3 regions of the Methylobacterium sp. 1A genome follow, and region 1 is predicted to be linked to each of the others. Evidence: riboswitches for the same ligand, from Rfam matches in the RefSeq annotation. Region 1 holds a riboswitch; each other region holds the start of a gene.
The links. A riboswitch is a leader RNA that binds a small molecule or an ion and turns the genes downstream of it on or off. The one in region 1 is predicted to bind cobalamin.
Positions count from the first base shown of each region.

Region 2: linked by a shared signal. The riboswitch ahead of ACX9MN_RS08015 (CbtB domain-containing protein) and the one ahead of ACX9MN_RS19205 (TonB-dependent receptor plug domain-containing protein) in region 1 are both predicted to bind cobalamin.
Region 3: linked by a shared signal. The riboswitch ahead of ACX9MN_RS12405 (TonB-dependent receptor) and the one ahead of ACX9MN_RS19205 (TonB-dependent receptor plug domain-containing protein) in region 1 are both predicted to bind cobalamin.

Region 1 is NZ_JBYQVE010000001.1:3,981,734-3,989,020, forward strand. Features, by position in the region: gene ACX9MN_RS19185 (DUF6925 family protein) at 1-427, opposite strand, end outside; gene ACX9MN_RS19190 (ABC transporter ATP-binding protein) at 405-1,223, opposite strand; gene ACX9MN_RS19195 (FecCD family ABC transporter permease) at 1,220-2,266, opposite strand; gene ACX9MN_RS19200 (ABC transporter substrate-binding protein) at 2,263-3,096, opposite strand; gene ACX9MN_RS19205 (TonB-dependent receptor plug domain-containing protein) at 3,105-5,075, opposite strand; cobalamin riboswitch at 5,195-5,403, opposite strand; gene ACX9MN_RS19210 (VOC family protein) at 5,617-6,090, shown strand; gene ACX9MN_RS19215 (acetyltransferase domain-containing protein) at 6,205-7,287, opposite strand, start outside.
Region 2 is NZ_JBYQVE010000001.1:1,626,825-1,634,111, forward strand. Features, by position in the region: gene cobN (cobaltochelatase subunit CobN) at 1-412, opposite strand, end outside; gene cobW (cobalamin biosynthesis protein CobW) at 459-1,493, opposite strand; gene ACX9MN_RS08005 (DUF1636 domain-containing protein) at 1,490-1,891, opposite strand; gene ACX9MN_RS08010 (CbtA family protein) at 1,884-2,636, opposite strand; gene ACX9MN_RS08015 (CbtB domain-containing protein) at 2,653-2,835, opposite strand; cobalamin riboswitch at 2,871-3,065, opposite strand; gene ACX9MN_RS08020 (discoidin domain-containing protein) at 3,227-4,591, shown strand; gene ACX9MN_RS08025 (S10 family peptidase) at 4,614-6,206, opposite strand; gene ACX9MN_RS08030 (DNA polymerase III subunit chi) at 6,206-6,658, opposite strand; gene pyrG (CTP synthase) at 6,717-7,287, opposite strand, start outside.
Region 3 is NZ_JBYQVE010000001.1:2,516,345-2,523,631, reverse strand. Features, by position in the region: gene ACX9MN_RS12405 (TonB-dependent receptor) at 1-1,584, opposite strand, end outside; cobalamin riboswitch at 1,693-1,888, opposite strand; gene ACX9MN_RS12400 (acetyltransferase domain-containing protein) at 2,028-3,206, opposite strand; gene ACX9MN_RS12395 (TonB-dependent siderophore receptor) at 3,206-4,969, opposite strand; gene istB (IS21-like element ISMex39 family helper ATPase IstB) at 5,149-5,880, opposite strand; partial or broken gene istA (IS21-like element ISMex39 family transposase) at 5,886-7,287, opposite strand, start outside.

The DNA of each region.
Region 1 (7,287 bases):
CCTCCGGGTCGCTCGTGCGGACGCAGGCATCGACCGCCAGGAGGCCGAGGCCCAGGTCAAACAGGATGGCGTCGCAGTCCCGTTCGCAGGCGGCGTCCCGGTCGGGGCCGAGCTCCGTCACCACGCCGCGCCGGTTCATCGCGCAACTCGCCTCGGGCAGGCACAGAGCGACGGCATGGTTCCAGCCAGTCGCGACTGCGGTCTCATAGGCCACCGGGCGCAGGTCGGGACCGGGAGCGAGCGCGATGGCGCCCCGCTCCGTCGCCAAGCCCATGCGCCCGGCCGGCAGCGGCGATGTAGCCTCATCGGGATCGCGCATGAATTCGGCGATGGCGCCGAAGCTGCCGAGGCTCCAGGCGGTACCGGGATCGGCCAACGCCTCGCGCAGCAGGGTCGTGACCGCGTCAGCCTGTGATGGTGACGTCATCGCGTTCCTCCGTCGTGGTAGCCTCGGACCGCGTCCAGGGCAGGATGTATCGTGTTCCGTCGCAAGCCCAGCCCCGCTCGGCCGTGACACCGAACGCCCTGGCAAGCAGGACGTCGGTCAGGGCCTCCTCCGGGCTGCCGTCCGCGACGAGGCGGCCACCGGCCAGCACGACGATGCGGTCGCAGAACCGGGCCGCGAGCGTCAGGTCGTGCAGCACGGCCACGACACCGGTGCCGTCTCGGGAGATGCCCCGAAGAAGTACCATCGCATGGAGCTGGTGCGCTGGGTCGAGGGCCGTGACTGGTTCGTCGACGAGAAGCCACGGCGCCTCGACGGCAAGCGCCCGGGCGAGCAGCGCGCGCATGCGCTCGCCCGAGGAAAGGGTCGGCTCGGCTCGGTCAGCGAGATGGGCAATGTCCGTCCGCGCCATCGCCCGCGCCACCGCAATCTCGTCGGCCTCGGCCTGGGATGCGAACGCACGATGGTGCGGCAGCCGGCCGAGCGTCACGATCTCGCGAACCGTCATCGGCCAGCCGACGCCGGCCCCTTGGAACAGGGCGGCGATGCGGCGGGCACGCTCCTCGCGGGCCAAGCCGGACAACGGACGGCCGTCGAGGGTGACCTGACCGTGCGTCGGGACAAGGAGCCCCGCCAAGGCACGAAGAAGTGTGGTCTTGCCGGCTCCGTTCGGGCCAACCAGCCCGACGAAGCGGCCGGGCTCCAGGGTGAGACCGATGTCCGAAAGGATGGTCCGTCCATCCAGCGTGACCTTGATGTCGTGCAGGCTGACGCTCATGCCCGCCTCCCTCGGTTGCGCAGAAGCAGCACGATCAGGAACGGCGCCCCGACCAGAGCGGTCACCACGCCGAGCTTGAGTTCGGGCCGGGTGGCGAGCAGGCGCACGCCGATATCCGCCGCGAGGACCAGGACCGCCCCCGCGAGGCCGCTCGGCAGCAGGCACGCGCTGGGACGGGCACCGACGAAGGGTCGCATCAGGTGCGGCACGACGAGGCCGACGAAGCCGATGGCACCGGAGACCGCAACACCGCTCCCGACGGCCAGGGCCGCACCGGTGACGAGACGCAGGCGCACGGAAACGAGGCCGACCCCGAGGCTCGCGGCGGTGTCCTCGCCAAGCGTCAGGGCGTCGAGGGCGGAGCCGGTCGACAGCATGAGGGCCCAGCCGACAACCACCAGCGGCAGGCACAGGAGCACGTGGTCCAGGCTGCGGTCGCTGAGCGAGCCCATCAGCCAGAACACGATCTCCAGGGCCGCATAGGGGTTCGGCGAGAGGTTCAGTGCCAGCGCGGTCAGTGCCCCGGCCAAGCTCGACAACCCGACTCCTGCGAGGATCAGCCCGAGGGTACTGCTGCCGCGGGCGGCGAGCGCGTTCAGAAGGAGCGCGGCAATACCGGCACCGGCGATGCCGCCGAGCGGCAGCGCAAGGCTCATGGTAGCGGCGAAACCGCCGTAGAAGACGACGACCGCACCGAGAGCCGCGGCCGAGGAGATGCCGAGGATGCCCGGGTCCGCGAGCGGATTGCGCAGGTAGCCCTGCATCGCGGCGCCGGTCAGGCCGAGGCTGAAGCCGACCAGCACTCCGAGCAGGGCGCGCGGGATGCGAAGCTCCCACAGGACCAGGGCCGGAAGCGTCGTGCGACTGGCGACGAGGTCTGCGAAGGCGGCGGGCACGTCGAAGGGCGCGTAGCCGATGGTGATGGAGGCGAGCGTCAGCGAGAGGGTGGTGAGCCCGAGGACGGCGATGAGGGTTCGCCGGGCGCGCGGCGTACCGTGGCGACGGGAGGCCGTTGGACGGAGCGAGGTGACCGGCGCGTTCATGGCTGAGGCGCCTGCGTATTCGCTGCCTCGGCGAGGCGCGCCACCACCTCCGCGACCTGAGGACCGGGACAGGTCCAGAAGCGGTTCGGGATGTCGACCGTCCGGTGCGCCCGCGCGAGAGCCCGAAAAACCGGATGGTGCAGGAGGGTGTCGGCGAGCGATGGCGAGCCCGGTGCGCCCTCATCGACGACAATCAGGTCCGGGTTCGCCAGCGCCGCGGCCTCAAGGGGCACCTGCCCGAAGCGGTCACGCCCGATCTCGGCCGAGACGTTGACGAGGCCGGCGGCGCGGATCAGCGCGTCTCCGAGCCCGCCGGGTGCCACCGTGAAGGCGTTCGGGCGCATCACCAGGGCGCGGAGAGGCCGCTTGGCCGGCACGATGGCGGCAAGTCGCGCATCGAGCGCCGCCACCATCGCCTCGCCCCGTTCGGGATGGCCGAGCGCCGCCGCGACCTGCCGGACCTGTGCGCGGATGCCGTCGAGGTCGGTCGGCACGCCGAGTTCGAGCACGGGGGCGCCGACGCGTTTAAGCATGCCCACGGTCGTGCGAGTCGTGAAGGCACCGGCGATCACGAGGTCGGGCTTCAGGGCCACGACCTCCTCGGTAAGACCACGCGTGACCGGCAGCCCGACAGCCTGGCTCGCGACCGTCGACCCGCGCGGGTCACGTGCGAGGTAGGTGACGGCCAGCACCTGGTCGCGGTCCGCCAGCCGCAGGACGAGCTCGTCAGCGCAAAGGTTCATCGAGACCACACGCACGGGTGCCGCCGCCGCACCACTGGCTACGGCGGACATGACTGCCACGAGGGCGAGCGTGAGGCGCGACCTCATCCGCGACCTCAGAACGATGTCACGCGGACGCCGCCGTAGACGGCGAGCCCCGGACCCTGGAAACCGGTCGGGTTCTGGTAGCGCTGGTCGAACAGGTTATCGATCCGCCCGAACACTGTCAGGGTCTCGCTCCAGGCGTAGTTGACCGACAGGTTCACCAGCGTGAAGCCGGGGGCCTTCAGGCGGGGCACGGAGAAGTCCCTGTTTCCGTCCACGAACGACCCCAGCACGATGAGCGTGCCGGTCATGGTCAGGCCCGGCATCAGGTTCCAAATCGCGGTCGCGCTGACCTTGTTGCGGGGCCGACGCAGCAGCTCCTGGTGGGCGATCTCGTCCTTCGTCACCGTGGTGGTCCAGTCCAGCCGCCCGCTCCAGAACTCGTTGAAACGCAGGGCGATGAAGCTCTCGGTGCCGTAGGCGGTCGCACGGCCGACGTTCACGTTGGTCGAGAAAGTCGGGTAGTAGGCCGTCTGGATCAGGTTCTTGAAGTCGGTCTGATAGTAGGTCGCACCCACGGTCACGAACCCGTCGAACAGCGGCTGCTCGAAGCCGCCGTCGAATCCGAAGCTCTCCTCGGGCCGCAGGTTCGGGTTCCCGAAGAAGCGGAAGCCCGGATAGTCCTGATAGAGCTGGCTTAGGGTCGGCGGCTTGAAACCGGTGCCGACGCTGCCCTTCAGGCGGGTCCCAGTGCCGGGCACGATGTAGCTCGGCGCCACCCGGAAGGTGGTCGCGCCGCCGAACTGGTCGTTCGCGTCGTGCCGGATGTTGGCGACCAGCGCGGCGCCCGCGAAGGGCGTCGTCTGAAGCTCGGCGAAACCGGCGGTGTTGCCGTTGGACCGGTCGATGCCGGTCGTCTCGAAGCGCTCATCCTCGCGCTGGGCACCGAACAGCACGAGGTTGCCGGGTGAGAATTGCCAGTCGCCGCGGTAATCGAACCGGGTTCGTTCACCGAGGTAGGTGGTGGGCGTCGGCGGCGCTAGCGGGTCGAGCGGGCCGGCGAACAGGCGGTCGAACTTGGAGTAGTTCGCGCCGAAGACATTGTGGAAGCCCGGCACCGGCGTCCACTCGGCCTCGCCCCTCATAATCAGTTGCTGCTGGTCGTTGAGGTTACGGTACGGCAGCGGCGCGTACGGGAAGCCGCCGTCGGCCTGATCTAGATACGCGCTATCGGAGAAGCGCAGGACGTAGTTGAGACGGAACTCGTCGGTGAGTTGCGCCCCGAGCTTGGTCGAGACCGTCTTGATGTCGGTGAAGGCGGTCCGCAGCGGCACGCCGCGGGGCAGTAGCTCAAACGGGGTGATCTGGACGGCGGATTGACGGATGTGGCCGACCGACACCGAGTAGTCGAAGATCCCCTCCGAGCCCGAGATGTTGCCGAATTGGTTGAAGGTGCCGAACGAGCCGCCCTCAACGGTCGCCGTTGCCCGTGCCGGCCCTTCGCCACGCTTGGTCACAACGGAGATGACGCCGCCGATGGCGTCGGCTCCGTAGAGGCCACTCTGCGGCCCGCGCAACACCTCGATCCGCGAAAGGTCGTAGGTCTGCAACTGGCTGAAGTCGAAGGCGCGGTTCGGGGTCGAGGGGTCGTTGACGTCGATGCCGTCGATCTGGACCTTCACGTGGTTCGAGTTGGTGCCGCGGATGAAGACCGAAGTCTGACCGCCTGCGCCGCCGGTCTGCACGACGTTGAGGCCGGGCACCTGCTGGAGGGCATCCGGCACCGTCCGGCGCTGCTGCTCCTGCAGCAGGCGGTCGGTGAGCACGGTGACACTCGATCCTGTGTTGGCAATCGGCGTCGGCACGCCGGTAGCCGACACGGAGATCTCGGACAGGGAGACCGCGGCCTGCGCGCCTCCCTGGGCATCGGCGAACGGCGCAGCGACCTGCTGCGCGAGGGCGGGGGCGGAGACGAGCAGCGCGGATACGGCGCAGGACAGGGCTAGGCTGCGCCGAAGCGCGGACGGGACGGAACAGGACACGGGACGGCCTCGGGGGACGGCTGTGGCACGTCACCGCGAACGAGGCCTCGGCGGCCGCGTCCTCAAGGGAACCACGGCGCCGCGACACCTCCCAGGACACCCCGCCCGGCAAGCTCCGCGTGTGACCACGGCTGACGGCAGGTCTCCTGGCTCGCGGGTCGTCGCCCTCTCATCGTCTTCCCGGGCGAGGCCGCCCAGTGACGTCGTGATGAAGGACTCGCCGCTTACAGTTGCGGGGGCAGCCGCGGCATCAGCCGAGCCCTCACGGGCGTGGCCTCACCGCGTTCCCTTTTGATCCCCGAGGGGAACCGTCCCGCTCAAGCTAGGCTGTGGCTCATCGATCCGTCAATCCTCGGAGCAACGTTGTCCCGGCGTCTGCTGTCGGAGGGGCTGTGCAGGGGCGAGCGCCGGGCTGATCGTCATAAGATGTGGTTTCTGTCTTTCCGCTTCCTCACGACAGATGCATTGAAGCGGACATAGCGGGGGGACCGACCACGACGCGTTGCAGACGAATGACCTCTTTCCCGGTAGGACATCCCGCATGACGGAACACACGAGCCTCCCCGTGCGGCGTGCCGATCATGTCGGCTTCGCGGTCGCCTGCCTCGACGAAGCCCTTCGGTTCTGGATCGACGGGCTCGGCGCGCGACTTGTGCGGACGGGGGAGATGGGGGGCGAGTTTCTCGGTCAGGTGACCGGGGCGCATGGGGCGAAGGTGCGCATGGCGCTCGTTTCGCTCGCGGATCAAACGATCGAACTTCTGGAGTATCAGGGTCCGGAGCGACCGAGCGCGCCGGCCAAGCCGTTCGATCCTGGCTTCGCGCATCTGGCCCTTATCGTCGATGACCTCGACGCGCTGCTGGTGCGGATCGCTGCCTACGGTTGGAAGGCGCAAGGCATTCCGCAGCCGATTGCGAGCGGTGCGCGGGTTGGAACGCGGGTGATCTACGCCGTTGGCCCTGACGGCGCGACAATCGAGTTCATGCAGCCGCCGGCTTCTGTCCAAGATCTCTGATGCCGGCGGGCGGGGAACCGCTTGCCATCCCGATCCGAAGTCGACGGAGGCCCGGCGAACGACCGCCTCGGTTCGGAACCAGTCCGTCGCATAGCCAAGCCGATGGGTTCGACTTCAGAGGTACTTGAGCCAAGCGATGTCGCGTCGCGATGCCTTGAGGCGGGAGAACCAGGCCGTCGGGAAGTAGAGGGGCGGAATCAGCGCCGCGTACCACACCAGAACCCACGCGTAATTGCCGACACCGAACACGGTGCCTTGGGTCACGCCCCAGATCGCGAACGCGCCGTGGTAGAGCAGCCGCAGAACCGTCAGGTGAAACACGTAGAAGAAGAGCGGCGCGCCGCCGAACACCGCCAGCGCTGTGACCACCGGGCGGTCGCCCATGCGTTCCAGCGCGACGAGCAATAGCGCCCCGATCCCGAGCGTTAGCAGCAGGAACAGCAGCGAGGGCGGATACTTCGTCAGCGCGAAGAAGCTCATCGCGGTCCGCAGGGCGTCCTCGTCGACGACGAACCACGGTTTGTCCCCGTAGCCGTTCGCCAGGCGTAGCACCGCGAAGGCGACCAGCATCGTGATGCCGATGGCCGCAAATCGGCGCTTGCGCGTCCGTGGGGCGACGCCGGGCAAGAACCACGGGCCGATGGCATAGCCGAGAGCGATGACGCCGATCCAGGGAAGCACCGGGTAGGTCGTCTTGGCCACTAGACCGAATGGGAGCGCGATGACGTCGCGCTGGTGCAGCATTGCCCAGGCGACGAAGAAGGGATCATCGGGCCGGAGTTGGATCGGGTCGAGGAGATTGTGCCCGCAAACGATCAGCGTCCCGACCGCGAAGAGAACCGAGCGCGGCAGGCCGATCATCGCCGCCAGGACGATCATGCACACGCCGATGCACCAGATCACCTGAAGCCAAAGCGTCGGGCTGGCGACGCCCCAGTACAGCTCAGAGAGGTAGAAGACCTCCAGAGCCATCAGCACGAGGCCGCGCTTCACGAGATAGGCACGCGTCTCCGCCAGCGTGTGCCGGGTGCTGAACAGGTACGCGGCCACGCCCGTCAGCGCGATGAAGATCGGCGCGCACAGGCTGACCGCGAGGCGCGCGAGATACAGGCCCGGCAGGGCGGTTCTGGCATCCATCGGGTCGGCGACCGAAACGTGCAGGAACCAGGTTTCCCGCAGGTGGTCGAGGAGCATCAG
Region 2 (7,287 bases), 2.4 Mb from region 1:
CGTCGAGCTGCCCGGCGAGGTCGGGATCGGTGGAGAAGGCGGCGAGACGCGGATCCGGCCGGTCGTCGCCCGGCAGGACCGCGAGGACGACGCCGTGCGCCCGCGCGGCCTCTGCGCAGCGCTCGATCCCGTAGCGCCAGTAATCGAGGCCGCCCAGGCAGCGGATCACCACCGCCTTGGCGCGCGCCACGACGCGCTCGACGTAGAGGTCGACCGAGAGCGGGTGCCGCAGCCTGGCGAGCTTCGCGAGCCGCAGGCTCGGCAGGCCGGGCTCCGCGGCGTGGGCCTGCCCGACCGACGCGAGGTCGCTGTCGGTGAAGGACAGCACCACGAGGTCGCCGGGCTCCTGCCCGAGATCCACGGCCGCCTCGCCCTCGTCGAGGGAGACGGCATCGATGCGCACGAGATGCACCGCGGCGGCCCCTAGCGCGAGTCCGGGCGGGCGTGCGCGACCGGCCTCATCCCGCGAGGGCCGCCGCGACGGCGTCCTTGTCGAAGCCTTTGAGGCCGATCACCACCAGCGTCCCGTCGCGGGCTTCCCCGGACCGCCAGGGGCGGTCGAAATGATGGGTCACGCGCCGGCCGACACCCTGCACCACGAGGCGCATCGGCTTGCCCTCGACCTCGGCGAAGCCCTTGATGCGCAGGACGCCGGCGGCCTCGGCCGCCGCCTCGACCCGGGCCGCGAGATCCCCCCCGGTCACCGCCGGGCGCACCGGCAGCGCGACCGTCTCGAAATCGTCGTGGTCGTGGTCCTCGCCCTCGCCGTGGTGCGAGGGGCGGGCGTCGAGGTCGTCCTCGGCGGCCGCGCCGAGACCGAGCAGCACCCGCGGGTCGATGGCGCCGTTCTCGGTCTCGACCACCTTCACGGCGCGGGGCAGGTGCCCCTCGACCTCGGCGCGGACCCGCGCCCGCGTCGCGGCGTCGATCAGGTCGGCCTTGTTGACGACCACGAGGTCGGCGCAGAGGAGCTGGTCCTCGAACACCTCCTCCAGGGGGTTGTCGTGGTCGACCGACTGGTCGGCGGCGCGCTGGGCCGCGAGGGCCTCCGGGTCCTCCGCGAAGGCGCCCGAGGCTACCGCCGGGCCGTCGACCACCGCGACCACGCCGTCGACGGTCACCCGCGAGCGGATCGCCGGCCACTGGAATGCCTGGACCAGCGGCTTCGGCAGGGCGAGGCCGGAGGTCTCGATCAGGATGTGCTCCGGCGGCTCGGCGCGGCCGAGAAGGGTCTCCAGCGCCGGCACGAAATCGTCCGCGACCGTGCAGCAGATGCAGCCGTTCGGCAGCTCGACGATGGCGTCCTCGGTGCAGCCCTCGACGCCGCAGGCCGCCAGGAAGGACTTGTCGAAGCCGATATCACCGAACTCGTTCACCAGGATCGCGAGGCGGCGCCCCTTGGCGTTCTCGACCACGTGGCGGACGAGGGTCGTCTTGCCGGCCCCGAGGAAGCCGGTGATGATGGTGCAGGGGATCTTGTTCACGAGGGTCATTCCGCGGGCTCCAGGGTGCCGGCGGGGACCGGGCGGGGTTCTGGGAAAGGGGGAATGCGGGCGATCACGCCCTTGCGGAACGCCTCCGGACGCTCGCGCCAGGGCACGATGCCGTCCGGGGTCGCCGCGTAGGCCGCGAGCCCGCCGAGGATGATCTCGGCCGAGGCGGCGGGATCCATGTCGCCGTAGACGTAGGTCCAGCGGTCGGCCGCGGCGACCGCCACGGTGCAGGGCCGCTTGCAGACCGACAGGCACTCCACCGCCTCGACCCGCAGGTCCGGCGTGGCGCCGCTCCGCGCCCGGAGCGCCTCCAGCAGGCGGGCCCCGGCGCGGGGCCCGTCGGGGTCGTCGTCCGGCCGGCGGCAGGTGGTGCAGACGTAGAGAACGGTCTCAGGCACGGGCCGCTCCCCGATCCGCGCCGCGGGCGAAGGCCTGCCACGCCCAGCCGAGCCCCAGCCCGATCAGGATCCAGAACACGAAGCTGATGGCGAGCGACCGCGCGGCGAATTGCGCGGCGAGCGCCGCCGGAAGTTCGGACGCGGCCTCGGGCGCCTGCGGGGCGCCGACGACGTGCGGCGCGATGATCAGGACGAGCCCCCCGAGGATCGTGATCAGCGCGCGGCGGATCGTGATCAGGTAGAGCCCCATGCCGGTCGCCGCGGCGGTCATCACCCACCACGCCTGGCGCGTCGCGAGCGGGGCCGCCGCGCTGCCGGGCAATTCCGGCGGCAGGCCGAGGCCCGGCGCGAGGGCGACGCTGGCGAAGCCCGCCACCGCGAAGGCGAGGCCGACCTGCGGCGTGGGCTCGCGGCCGCAGGCGAGCATCACCGCGCCGAGCAGCAGCGCGTAGCCGACGCCGCCCACGAGGGTCGCGAGCCCGGTGAAGGCCATCCGCGGCAGGCCGGGCGCGGGCTGCCATTCCGGCGCGGCGTCGGGGGCGGCGTGGTCGTGCCCGGCATGAGCCAGCACGATCGGGAACGCCTTGATCGGGAGCGCCTTGGCAGCCCGGTTCGGCGCCTCCTGCTGCTCGTAGCGCTCGGCCGCGACGATCAGCGGCGAGGTCAGCGTGAGTTCGAGGCCCGTCACGATGGCAGCCGCGAAGAAGCCGGCGGCGAGGGCCGCCGACAGGAGCCGGATGATCATCCCTGGTCCGGGGAGGTCAGTGGCAGGGGAAGTTCTGGGTGTGCCGGAAATCGTGCGCCGCGTTGTGGAGCGCGATCGCCGGCGAGAAACCCGCCATGAACAGCAGGCCGAGGCCCAGCACGGCCGCGAGCGCGACGGCGATGGGGCGCTCCGACGCGCGGGTGCCGGCGGCGACGGGGGCGAGGGTTTGCGTCGTCATCAGAAGCGTCTCCAGCCGCCCCACCGGCGGCATTGCGGGATCCTGTCGCGACGGCAGGTCTCCTGGCTCGCGGCTCGGCGCGCCCACCGCCTTCCCGGATCGCTCCGGTGGCGCATGGCGGGCGCTCGCCGCTCACAGTTGCGGGGGCAGCCGCGGAATCGGGGCCTCAAACCCCTCACCGCATTCCCTTTTCACCCCGTCTCCGGGGCACCGTCGCCCGGCCGTTGTAGACGCATGGCCGCCGGGACACAACGGAGGGGCGCCGGATCGCGGCCGTTTCCCGCGCCCGCCCCGCGATCGGGGCGGGCTTGACGGCCGCGCCCCGGAGCGGGCACCGCCGCACCCGATACCCGCCCGGCCCCGGCGCGGGCGCTGAACTCCCGGAGACCCGATGGCCCCGACAGACGATCCGACCCCGGTTCTCGTCGATCTCGCGGCCGGCCGTGAGCCGCGGATCGTCTCCGATGCGGGCACGGGAACGACGTGGCTCGAGGTCGACCTCGGCGGCCGCTTCCCGATCCATTCCGTCGCCCTGCGGCCGGGGGAGGGGGCGGTTCCCGCGGAGCCCGGCGACGTCGCGGTGGCGGTCTCGCAGGACGGCGTGACGTGGGCCGAGCCGGGCTTCGCCGGCTGGACCGCGACCCCGGACGCCCTCGTCGCCGCGATCGTCCCCGACGAGCGGGCCTGGGCGCGCGCGGTCCGGATCGCCGCGCCCGAACCGGCCCGGATCGCCGGCATCGGCATCCGCGCCGACGAGGCCGCGGTCGACCTGATCGCGCTGCGGGCGATGCTCGACCTCGACGTGACGCTCCTGAACGAGAAGCCCGGCGCCAACGTCTACGTCACCTACGCGCTCCAGTCGGCGCCCGACCGCGCCAGCCACGCCCTGGTCGGCCTGGCGCTGTTCGAGAACGGCGCCTTCGGCAACTGCCTCGTCCAGTACATCATCGCGGTGTCCATCGCGAAGGCGCTCAACCTGAAGTACATCAAGGTGCCCAAGGTTGACCGCAGCAAGGTGATCTTCCTGACCGAGCGGCTGACCTGCGACGGCATCACCTTCATCCCGCCGGACGAGCCGCTGCCGTCGGACGGCTACTTCCTGTCGGGCCTGTATTTCGACCCGACGCAGTTCGAGCGCGTGACCGCGCTGCGGGGGCCGACGGATTCGCGCGCGATCGTGCAGAGCGTGATCCGGCCGCTGTTCAACGGCCTGCCGAAGAGCTTCCCGGTGAAGCCCCACGACCAACTCCTGATCCACATCCGGTCGGGCGACATCTTCAGCACCTGGGTCGATCCGCACTATCCGCAGCCGCCCTTCGCGTTCTACCGGATGGTCATCGACCGGCTCCTGGCCGAGGGTCGGATCCGCTCGGTCAAGCTCGTCTTCGAGAACAGGCTGAACCCGGTCATCGCCGAGGTGGAGGCGTACGCCGAGCGGCGCGGACTGCCGGTGGAGATCCAGAGCGAGTCGCTGATCTCCGACGTCGCGGCGCTGGTGAACGGCCGCTACCTCGTCTTCGGGCTGGGGACCTTCGGGCCGGGGATCTGCCACCTCTCGGACCACGTCGAGCAGGTCTTCTACTTCGCGTCGAACTGGCCGCAGGGCTTCCAGTCGATCCCCACCATCGGGAAAGTGGTCGAGGTCCGCGATCTCGAGGGCCGCTACATGAAGGTCGGCGAGTGGCAGAACACCGACGCGCAGCGCCGGACGATGGTGGATTACCCGGCCGAGGCCCTCGCCTTCGACGACGCGTGACCGGCGCGGCGGGCCGGAGGCGCTACGGCGCGGTCCTGAGATGTTCGGCGGGGGCTCCGGCCGGACGGGTCGAGCCGGCGTCGCGCACCTTCAGGGCGTCCGTGTACATCCGCTCCACGTCCGTCCGGAAGGCGGCGCGCGAATCCGGACGCGTGTAGAACATGTGCCCGCCCGGATAGACCGCGAGGCTCAGGCGGCCGGCGGCGTAGGCGGGGACCTGCGCCAGCAGGAGCTTCGAGGCGAAGTAGGGCGTCACCAGGTCGGTGAAGCCGTGCGCCACGAGGACGCGCAGGTGCCCGTCGAGCGCCAGATCGCCCTTCAGGTTCGACAGGACCTCGGGCGCCTGCCGGCCCGAGCCCCAGCTCCAGCCGCGATTGACGGCGTTGTTCAGGAGCTCGTAGCGCATGTTGGTCACCGGCCATTTCAGCGTCCGCGCGTAGAGGTCGAGCATCGCGCTCGTCAGCGGTGCCTGGAGGGCGGTGAGCTGGGGATCCTCGAAGCTCGACTGGGCGGCGTCCGGGTTCGGGTCCCAGCCGGTGATGCCGGTGTCGTAGGCGCTGGTCACGCGGCCCTCGGCGCGGTCGATCTCGCGCTGGACGCTCCGGGTCGCGAGGCGCGCCGCCTGGGCACGCACCAGGGCGGGGTCGAGACCGACGAGGGGCGCGACCTTCTCGGTCATCCGGGCGACGGCGGCCGTGTCGCTCGGCCCCTTGAGCAGGTCGCTCAGGTACGGGCCCGAGGCGTAGGCCTCCGCGTCGCCGAGCAGGGTTGGCGTCGGCACCGTGCCGGCCCGCTCGAGCGCGCCCGCCGCCAGCGAGGGCAGCTTCAGCACGTAGCCCCACGGGTTGGCCCGCGGCGTCTCCAGCCACGCGAAATCGAGCACCGGCGAGAGCAGCACCATGCCGGACAGGCCGACGCCGATCTCCTCCTGGAGCTTCTCGGCGATCAGCGGGCCGCGGAAGCCGCCGTAGCTCTCGCCGACGAAGAATTTCGGGCTCGCCATGCGGTCGTTGATGCGCAGGTAGCGCGCGATGGTCGCCGCCAGAGTCGAGGCGTCGGAATCGATCGACCAGTAGGCCTTGCCGTTCCCGTCCGCGGCCCGGCTGTACCCGGTCCCCACGGGATCGAGGAAGATGAGGTCGGTGAAGCCGAGCCACGTCCCGTCGTTGGGCGTCAGCGTCACCGGCTGCGACGGGCTGATGCTGTCGCCGCCGACCGGCAGCCGCCAGGGCCCGATCGCCCCGATATTGAGATAGGCCGAGGCGGCGCCCGGGCCGCCATTAACCGCGAAAGTGACGGGACGCTCCCGGCCGGCCTGCGGCGCCATCGTGTAGGCGACGTAGGCGATCTCGGCCTGCAGCTTGCCCGCCTCGTCGACGAGGGGCAGGCTGCCGGCGGTGGCGGTGAAGTCGAGGGTCCGGCCGTCCGGCAGCATCACGCTCTGCTTGGTCGTCGAATCGGGCGGCAGGCGGCGCCCCTCCGGTCCGCGCTGCGCCGGTTTGCTCTCCGCGGGATGGCCGTGCGGCGCGTCCTGGGCGAGGGTGGCCGGGGGCGCGGCCAGAGCCAGGGCGAGGGCGAGCGCGGCGCGCGCGAGACGTGCGTGGGGGGCCACCATCAAGCCTTCTTGTTCCAGCGTCCGGACTCGTCCTGCTGCCAGTAGGCCACCGCGTGACCGGCGTCCTTGGCCTGCTTCCACTGCTCGCGGGCGCGCAGCAGCGCGTCCTGGTCGGTCCCGTCGAACAGGATGCAGATCCGCTCGTACTGCCCGGCGTCGGGCGGCAGGTCGGCGCCCTCCACCAGGAAGCGGATCGAGGCGGTGTTGGGATTCACGTCCCGGAGCGTGAGCACCACCGGCTGGCTCGCGGCGTCGGGCTCGCGGTCGGTGCCGTGCGGCAGGAAGCTCTCGTCGGAATAAGTCCAGAGGTGGTCATCGAGCGCCTGCAGGCGCTCCTCGCTCGCCGCCTGGATCGCGGCCTGCCAGCCGCGGTCCAGCGAGCGCTCGACGAGGTTCGGCAGCACCTTCTCCAGGGGCTGCCGCTGCATATGGTAGAAGAGGATCTCGGTCACGGCACCGAGGATATAGGGCCGCGGGCCGCCGCGCGAGCAGCGGCGCGCCGCCGCGGCCTCAGACCAGGCGGCTCTGCTCGATCGCGGCGCCGACGAAGCCCTTGAACAGCGGGTGCGGCTCGAACGGGCGCGACTTCAGCTCCGGATGGAACTGCACGCCGATGAACCACGGGTGCCCGACATGCTCCACCGTCTCGGGCAACAGGCCGTCGGGGGACACGCCCGAGAAGCGCAGGCCCTTGGCCTCCAGCCGCTCGCGATAGGCCATGTTGACCTCGTAGCGGTGGCGGTGGCGCTCCGAGATCTGATCGGACCCGTAGATCTGGGCGATCTTGGACTGGGGGTCGAGCTTCGCCTCGTAGGCGCCGAGCCGCATCGTGCCGCCGAGATCGCCGGCCGCCGCGCGCCGCTCAAGCTCGTTGCCGCGCAGCCACTCGGTGAGCAGGCCGACCACCGGCTCGGCGGTGTCGCCGAACTCCGTGGAGTTGGCCTCCGGCATCCCGGCCAGCGAGCGGGCCGCCTCGATCACCGCCATCTGCATGCCGAAGCAGATGCCGAGATAGGGGATGCGCTTCTCGCGGGCGTAGCGGGCCGCCCGGATCTTGCCCTCGGCCCCGCGCTGGCCGAAG
Region 3 (7,287 bases), 1.5 Mb from region 1:
TAGACCGATCTCGTAGCCCGTGGACGGCACGAGGAAGGGTGAGCGGGTCGTGTTGAAGAGGGACGACGTCGGATCGACGGTAGCGGTCACGCCGCGCACGTCGTTCGAGTGGAAGCCGCCGCCGTAGTTCACATACAGTTCGGTGTCGAACCACGGCCCGAGCACGAGGCCGAGCTTCGGGTTGACGATGGCGTCCCGCGCCTTGCCGGAATTGGCCGGCGTGTCCGAGACGACGCTGGCGTAGTAACCGTCGGCACGGAAGCCGACGCTGGTGCGTAGCCAATCAGTCCAGCGGACCCGGTTGTCGAAGTAGAAAGCTCCGCTCGTCTCCAGCACGCGGTCGTCGAGTACGCCGGAGCGGTACTGGCGGTTCGTCGTATTGAACAGGCCGACGCGGATCGAGTCCGTGCGGGTCTGGACGCCGATCTCGTTCTCCATGGGCAGGCCGAACAGGTCACCCTGGAAGATGTGCAGGGCCTCGCCGCCGCCGATGATGCGTTGGTCGAGCTGGTGGAACTGGTCGCCATTGACCGGGTCGTTCAGGAAGTAAGTGAAGTCGTTGAACAGGTTGAGCTGCGAGCGGATCACATAGGCCGAGGCCCGGGTGATGCCGGTGTCGTCCGTCGCGCTGAACTTGCCCGAGATCGAGAAGCGGGACGTGTCGCCCCCGTCGGTTGGGTTGATCGTGCCGTAGCGGCTGATCAGCCCCTCTGTGACGGCCCGCTCAGGGATCTGGTTGGTGGCCGTCCACTTCGCCGCGTAAGCCATGCCGGTGACGGAGAAGCCGTCCAGCGCCGTTCCCTGGCTGTAGCGGGCCACGCCGTTGATCTTGCGCAGGGCGTCCGGGACGACCCAAGGGCCGTTGTAGACCTGCGCCTCGCCGGCCAGGAGGAGGTTGCCCTCGCCGAGCGGGACGTTGGTTATCGAGAGCGCCCGCTTGTAGCCGAAGCTGCCGATGGAGGTCAGGGCGACGTTCTTCGGCGTGCTGTCGAGGTAATCGATGCGCACCGAGCCGGCCGAGGCGAAGTCGCCGTCGCGCACGAAGTACGGCCCCTTGTGGAACTCCACCGCGCCGACGAGTTCGGGGATCAGGAAGTTGATGTCGGCGTAGCCCTGGCCATGGGCGTGGGTGCGCATGTTGAGCGGCATGCCGTCCAGGAACAGGGCGATGTCGGTGCCGTGATCCAGGTTGAACCCGCGCAGGAAGAACTGGTTGGCTTTGCCCTCGCCGGAGTGCTGGGTGACGATCAGGCCCGGCACCGATTCCAGCACTTCGCCGGGGCGGGTGACCGGAAGGCTGTTGACCTGCGCGCCCGTGATGACGCCGGAACTGGCGGAAGCCACGGGCGTGCTGATGCCGCCGATGCCGGTCGTGCCGCCCACATAGCCCGCGCTCGCGGCCGGACCGATCTGCGGGGACGCGGCTGCGGCGGTCTCGGCGGTGACGGAGATCTCCTCCAGCGTCGTCTCGCCAATCGCCGCGCTCGGGGTGGATCGGTCCTGAGCCGACGCTGTGCATGCGAGCGCAGCGAGGCCTAGACCCGACAGGGTCGAAAGTATTCGGGTGGGTGGGCGACGGGACACGAGACCTCGGGCGACGGCAGTGGCACGTCACCGCGAATGAGATCTCCACGCCGGGCATCGGCCCGGCGCTTCGACACCCGTCAGGACACCCCGCCCGACGCGTTTCGCGTGTGACCACGGCTGACGGCAGGTCTCCTGGCTCGCGGGTCACTGCCCTCGCACCGTCTTCCCGGATGACGCGCATCCAGTGACGCGGTGGTGCTGAGCTCGCCGCTTACAGTTGCGGGGGCAGCCGCGGTTTCGGGTTGCCCCACACCGCGTTCCCTTTTGATCCCCGAGGGGAACCGTCGAGCAAAGCTTAGCATTCGGGCTCCGCCGACCGTCAAGGCTTAAGATCCAGTTTACGTTTGAACGTCGGTCTTCATCCCTGGGGTGTGTCAGAGTGGAGACGCAGGCAGGCCGTCAGACGCCGGTCTGGGCGTCCAACATGCAGGCTTCTGGATCTACAGGTAGCTCAAGGCTGGCCAAGTCGCGGTTCGCTTCAGGCGCACCATGGCACGGCACGCCAGCCAGAGGGGAACGCTCACGGCGGCCGCGATGAGCCAGAGCGCGAGGGGCGAGCCGGCCTCGACCCGTCCCGACGACCCGGCAAGGCCCAGCGCCGTCGCGCCGTCGTAGAGGACGCGCAACAGCGCGAGGTGAAGCAGGTAGAAGAACATTGGCGCGCCGCCGAAGACGCGAAGGGCGCCGAGAAATCGCTGCGGCAGCAACTCGAACAGCGCCAGCAGGCCGAGGCCGAGCCCGAGCGTCAACAGCAGGAAATCGGCCGAGGGCGGGTACTTGGTCAGGTTGACGAAGGACAGCGCGGTGGCGAGCGGTGTGGCCCCTGTCTGCCACGGCATTGGCTCACCGTAGCCGTTGAGCCCGCGCAGGACGAGGAAGCCGACCAGGGCGGCCGCGCCCAGCCCGAGGAGCCCCACGCGCCGGCGCGCGGCGTCGACCCCGCCGGCGAAGAGCGGACCGAGGGCGTAGCCCGCCGCGATCACGCCGATCCACGGCAGGAGCGGGTACGAAGTCCGCGCCAGACCGCCCCAGGGCAGCGCGATCATCCCGCGCTGGTGCAGGATCGACCAGAGCACGTAGCCCGGCTCGTCCGCCCGGATCGTGACCCCGTCCAGCAGGTTGTGGCCGAGCATGAGCGCCAGGGCCCCGGCCATGAGGACGGCCCGCGGCAGCCAGAGCAGGCCGGCCAGCGCCACCATGCAGAGACCGATCACCCAGATCACCTGCAGGTACAGGATCGGCGGTTGGACGCTGCCGGCCCAGGCGAAGTTGACGAGCGTCAGCTCCAGCAGGATCAGGAGCAGACCGCGCTTGAGCAGGAAGGCGGCGGTCGCCCGTGCGCCGTGCCTCTGCCCGTGGAGGTGGGCCGACAGGCCGGTGAGCAGGATGAAGACCGGCGCGCAGAGGTGCGAGGCCGCCCGCGTCAGGAACAGGTCGGGCGGCGTCGCGGCGAGGTCCATCGGGTCGCGGACCTGCGCATGCAGGTAAAAGAACTCCCGCACGTGGTCGACGAGCATCAGCAGCATCACCAGCCCGCGCAGGGCATCGATGGAGACGATGCGCCCGGTCCTGGCCAATCTTTCCGTCGACGCCTCCAACGTGCCCGGATGCACGCCCATCAGAAGCGCGCCGTCATGCTGACGGTCACCCGCCGGGGTTCGCCGACGCCGACCCAGAAGGCGTTGTAGGAGCGCTCGTAGTAGGTCTCGTCGAAGATGTTATCGACGTTGAGCCCGAAGCGCAGGTTCTCGTAGCGGTAGTAGGCCAGGGCGTCGGTCAGCACGTAGCCCGGGAGTCGGAACCGCTCGTTGCCGCTGTCCCCGAGACGCGAGCCGACGGCCCGGACACCTCCGCCGAACCCAAAACCCTTCCAGTCGCCGACCTGGACCTCGTAGACGCCGAGCAGGCTACCGGAGTGGCGCGGGATGTTGAGGAGTGGCGAGCCGACCCTCAGGACCTCGTCGCGGGTCACGGCGGCGTCGATGAAGGCGTAGCCCCCGATCACCCGGAACTCGGGCGTTACTTGTCCAACGAAGCTCAGGTCGAAGCCCTGGCTGCGCACCGCGCCGGCGGCGATCTGGAAGAAGAAGTCCCGCGGGTCCGTGGTGAGAACGTTCTCCTTCTCGATGTGGAAGGCCGCGCCGGTCACGCTCAGACCGGTGAAGAGGTCGAGCTTGACCCCGGCCTCGTAGCCGAAGCCGGTCTCCGGGGCGAAGGGGCGGGTCGCGATGTCGAAGCCGGTGTTGGGCCGGAACGAGGCCGCCACGTTGCCGTAGAACGAGAGGAAGGAGAGCGGCTGGTAGACGAGACCCGCACGCGGTGAGAAGCCGGTCCGGTCCTGCTCAGTGCGTTCGTTGCCGACCTTATCGCGGAAGGTCTGGTTGTAGAAGTCGGTTCGGTTACCGAGGAGCAGCTTCCATTCCGGGCTGAGCGCGATCTGGTCCTGCACGTAAACGGCGGTGTTCCCGACATTCTCGCTCGCGCTGTAGCGCCGGGTGAAGGGCGGCTTGGGCTGGCCGTAGACCGGATTGAACAGGTCGATGGCGAAGGGGTCGATCCGCGGCGTCGAGCGCAGCAGGTTCTCGGTGCTGTTGTAGCGCTCGTGCTCCAACCCAAGCAGCACGGTATGGGCGAACGGCCCGGTGTCGAAGTGTCCGACGAGTTCGGCCTGCCCGATGGCCACCCCCCAGGTGAAGTCGTGCCGACGGAACTCGCGCAGCAGGGTGCGGCCGTCGTCGAGGAGGCCGGTCGCGCCGGTCTGCATGCCGGTCAGGCTGCCGGTGTTGAAGTGACCGGCGATCCGGAGCTGCCAGTCGGCATTGACGGCGTGATCGAGGCGGATCTGGAGGATCCCAGCCTCCGAAATAGAGTCGTCGCCCGGCTCGCCAAAGAAGCGGGAGCGTGGGACGAGGCCCAGGCGATTGTTCACCGCGACCGTCCCGCGGTCGAAGGTCTGGCGGTTGCGCAGGTACTGCGCCTCGACGGTGAGCTTGGTGTCCGGGCTGATCAGCCAGCTCACCACGGGCGCGGCCAGGACGCGATCGCCGTCGACGAAATCGCGGAAGCTGTCCTGCCGGGCGAGCGCGCCGTTGAAGCGGTAGAGGACGGTGCCTTGCTCGTTCAGCGGCCCGCCGGCGTCGACGGTGGTGCGCGCCGTGCCGAAGCTCCCGAACAGCGTGCCCATCTCGACGAAGGGCAAGGCCACGGGCTGCTTGGTCAGGATGTTGACGGTGCCGCCCGGGTCACTGCGTCCGTAGAGTGCCCCGCTAGGTCCCTTGAGCACCTCGATGGACTGGACATTCTGCGTGTCCGGGGCGCCATTGTAGCCGCGGGCGATGTTGAAGCCGTTGAAGAAGATGTCCTGGGTGGCGAAGCCGCGCACGGAATAGAGGGCGAGGTTCTGGGTGTCAAACAGCGTTGAACATTGACCCTGGATCGGCGTCGAACTTTGACCCCCTGGATGGGTATGGCGGGACGCCCCTGATCAGCCCGGCGAAGGCGGGTCGGGGTGGCGCAGCCGGGCTGATCAGGGGTCCAGCAGGCGCGACGTGTGTGCTGGCCTCAGGCGCGGTTCTTGAAGCGCCAGCTCTCGTTGCCGGTCTCGACGATCTCGCAGTGGTGGGTGAGCCGGTCGAGGAGCGCGGTGGTCATCTTGGCATCGCCGGCGAACACGCTCGGCCATTCCCCGAAGGCGAGGTTGGTGGTGACCACGATCGAGGTCGTCTCGTAGAGCTTGCTGATCAGGTGGAACAGGAGTTGGCCGCCCGACTGCGCGAACGGCAGGTAGCCGAGTTCGTCGAGCACCACGAAGTCGAGCCGCGCCAGATGGTCGGCGATGCGGCCGTGCCGGCCGGCGCGTGCCTCGGCTTCGAGCCGATTGACGAGATCGACGACGTTGTAGAACCGGCCCCGCATGCCATCCCGGATGCAGGCTCGTGCAAGGGCGATGGCGAGGTGGGTCTTGCCGGTCCCGGTGCCGCCGACGAGCACGACGTTGCGCTGATGCGCCAGGAACTCGCCGCCGGCGAGATCACGCACCAGCACCTCGTTGATCGGAGTGCCGTCGAAGGCGAACTCGGCGATGTCCTTGGCCAGGGGCAGTTTGGCGATGGTCATCTGGTAGCGGATCGAGCGTGCCTGCTTCTCGGAGATCTCTGCCTGGAGCAGGTCGCCGACGATCTGCTGCGGCTCGTGGGTGCGCTTCACTGCGACCTTGATGATCTCGTCGTAGGCGGCCTTCATGCCGAAGAGCTTCAGATCGCCCATGGTGGCGAGGATCTGCTGGCGTTCCATCATGGTGCTCTCCTTAGGCTGTCGTAGCGGGCACAGTCGGCGACCGGCTCGTGGCGCAGCCGCAGGCTCTCGGGCGTCAGGATGGTGACGGGCGTGGTCGGCTCGCGCTGCCGGGCGAGGATGTTGAGGACGACATCGGCCGAGTGGACGCCCTCGCGCAGGGCCTCGGCACAGGCCGCCTCGACCGCCGGCAACCCGTCACCGAGCACAGCGGTGAGGATCTCGACCATCTGCCGGTCACCCCCGGCACTGCCGGCGAGCTTGCGTCGAACCCGGTCGAGGGCGGCGGGCAGCACCCAGTCCTTGAACGGTGCGCCGTTCCGGAGCGCGCCAGGTTTGCGGGCGAGCACAGGGACGTAGTGCCAGGGATCGAACACGGTCTGATCCCGGCCGAAGGCACGCGCGTGCTCGGCGACGACGCGCCCGTCCTGCTGGATCTCGATGCGCTCGGCGTAGGCTCGCACTTCGACCGGGCGGCCAATGGCGGAGGCCATGACCGAGTATCGGTTGTTGTCGAAGCGTACGAGGCAGGTCGCGGACACCGAAGCGGTGACGGCGTGGAAGCCGTCGAAGCGGCCAGCATAGGGCACCAGCGCCGCCCGCTCGGCCTCGAACCGCTCCCAGACGGTGCGCTCGCGCTCCTCGGGATGCGGATGGGCCTTGGCGTAGGCGATAGCTCCATCGAGTAGGAGCGCGTTCAACTCGTCGTAGCTCTTCACCCGGACGCGCGGGGTGAAGAAGCGCTCGCGCACCAGCCCGACCTGGTTCTCGACCTGCCCCTTCTCCCAGCCCGAGGCCGGCGTGCAGGCGACCGGATCGACGAGGTAGTGCGAGCACATCTGCAGGAAGCGACGGTTGTAGGCGCGCTCGCGACCGACGAAGATCGTCTCCACCGCGGTCTTCATGTTGTCGTAGATGCCGCGCTGGCAGGTGCCGCGGAAGAACGCGAACGCCCGGTCGTGGGCGTCGAACACCATCTCCTGGCTCTCGCGCGGATAAGCCCGCACGAACAGCATGCGCGAGTGGCAGAGCCGGACGTGAGCGACCTTGACCGTGACGGTCGTGCCGCCGATCAGCACGATCTCGTGGCTCCAGTCGAACTGGTAGGCCTCGCCTGGGGCGAAGATGAGCGGCACGAAGGCCTGCGCCGTGACCGAGGCGCGCTCGCGCTTCCAGGTTTTGGCATAGCGCCGAACGGCATCGTAGCCGCCCTCGTAGCCGAGCCCGCGCAGCGCCTCGTAGATCCGGATCAGCGTCAGTCGCTCGCGGGCGGACCTGCCGGCGTTGGTGGTCAGCATCCGATCGAGATCGTCGCGCCACGGCCCGAGCTTGGGCAGAGGCTGCACGTCGCGCTCGTAGGTGAAGGCGGTGGCCCCCGACCGGATGACCTTCCGGACCGTGTTGCGG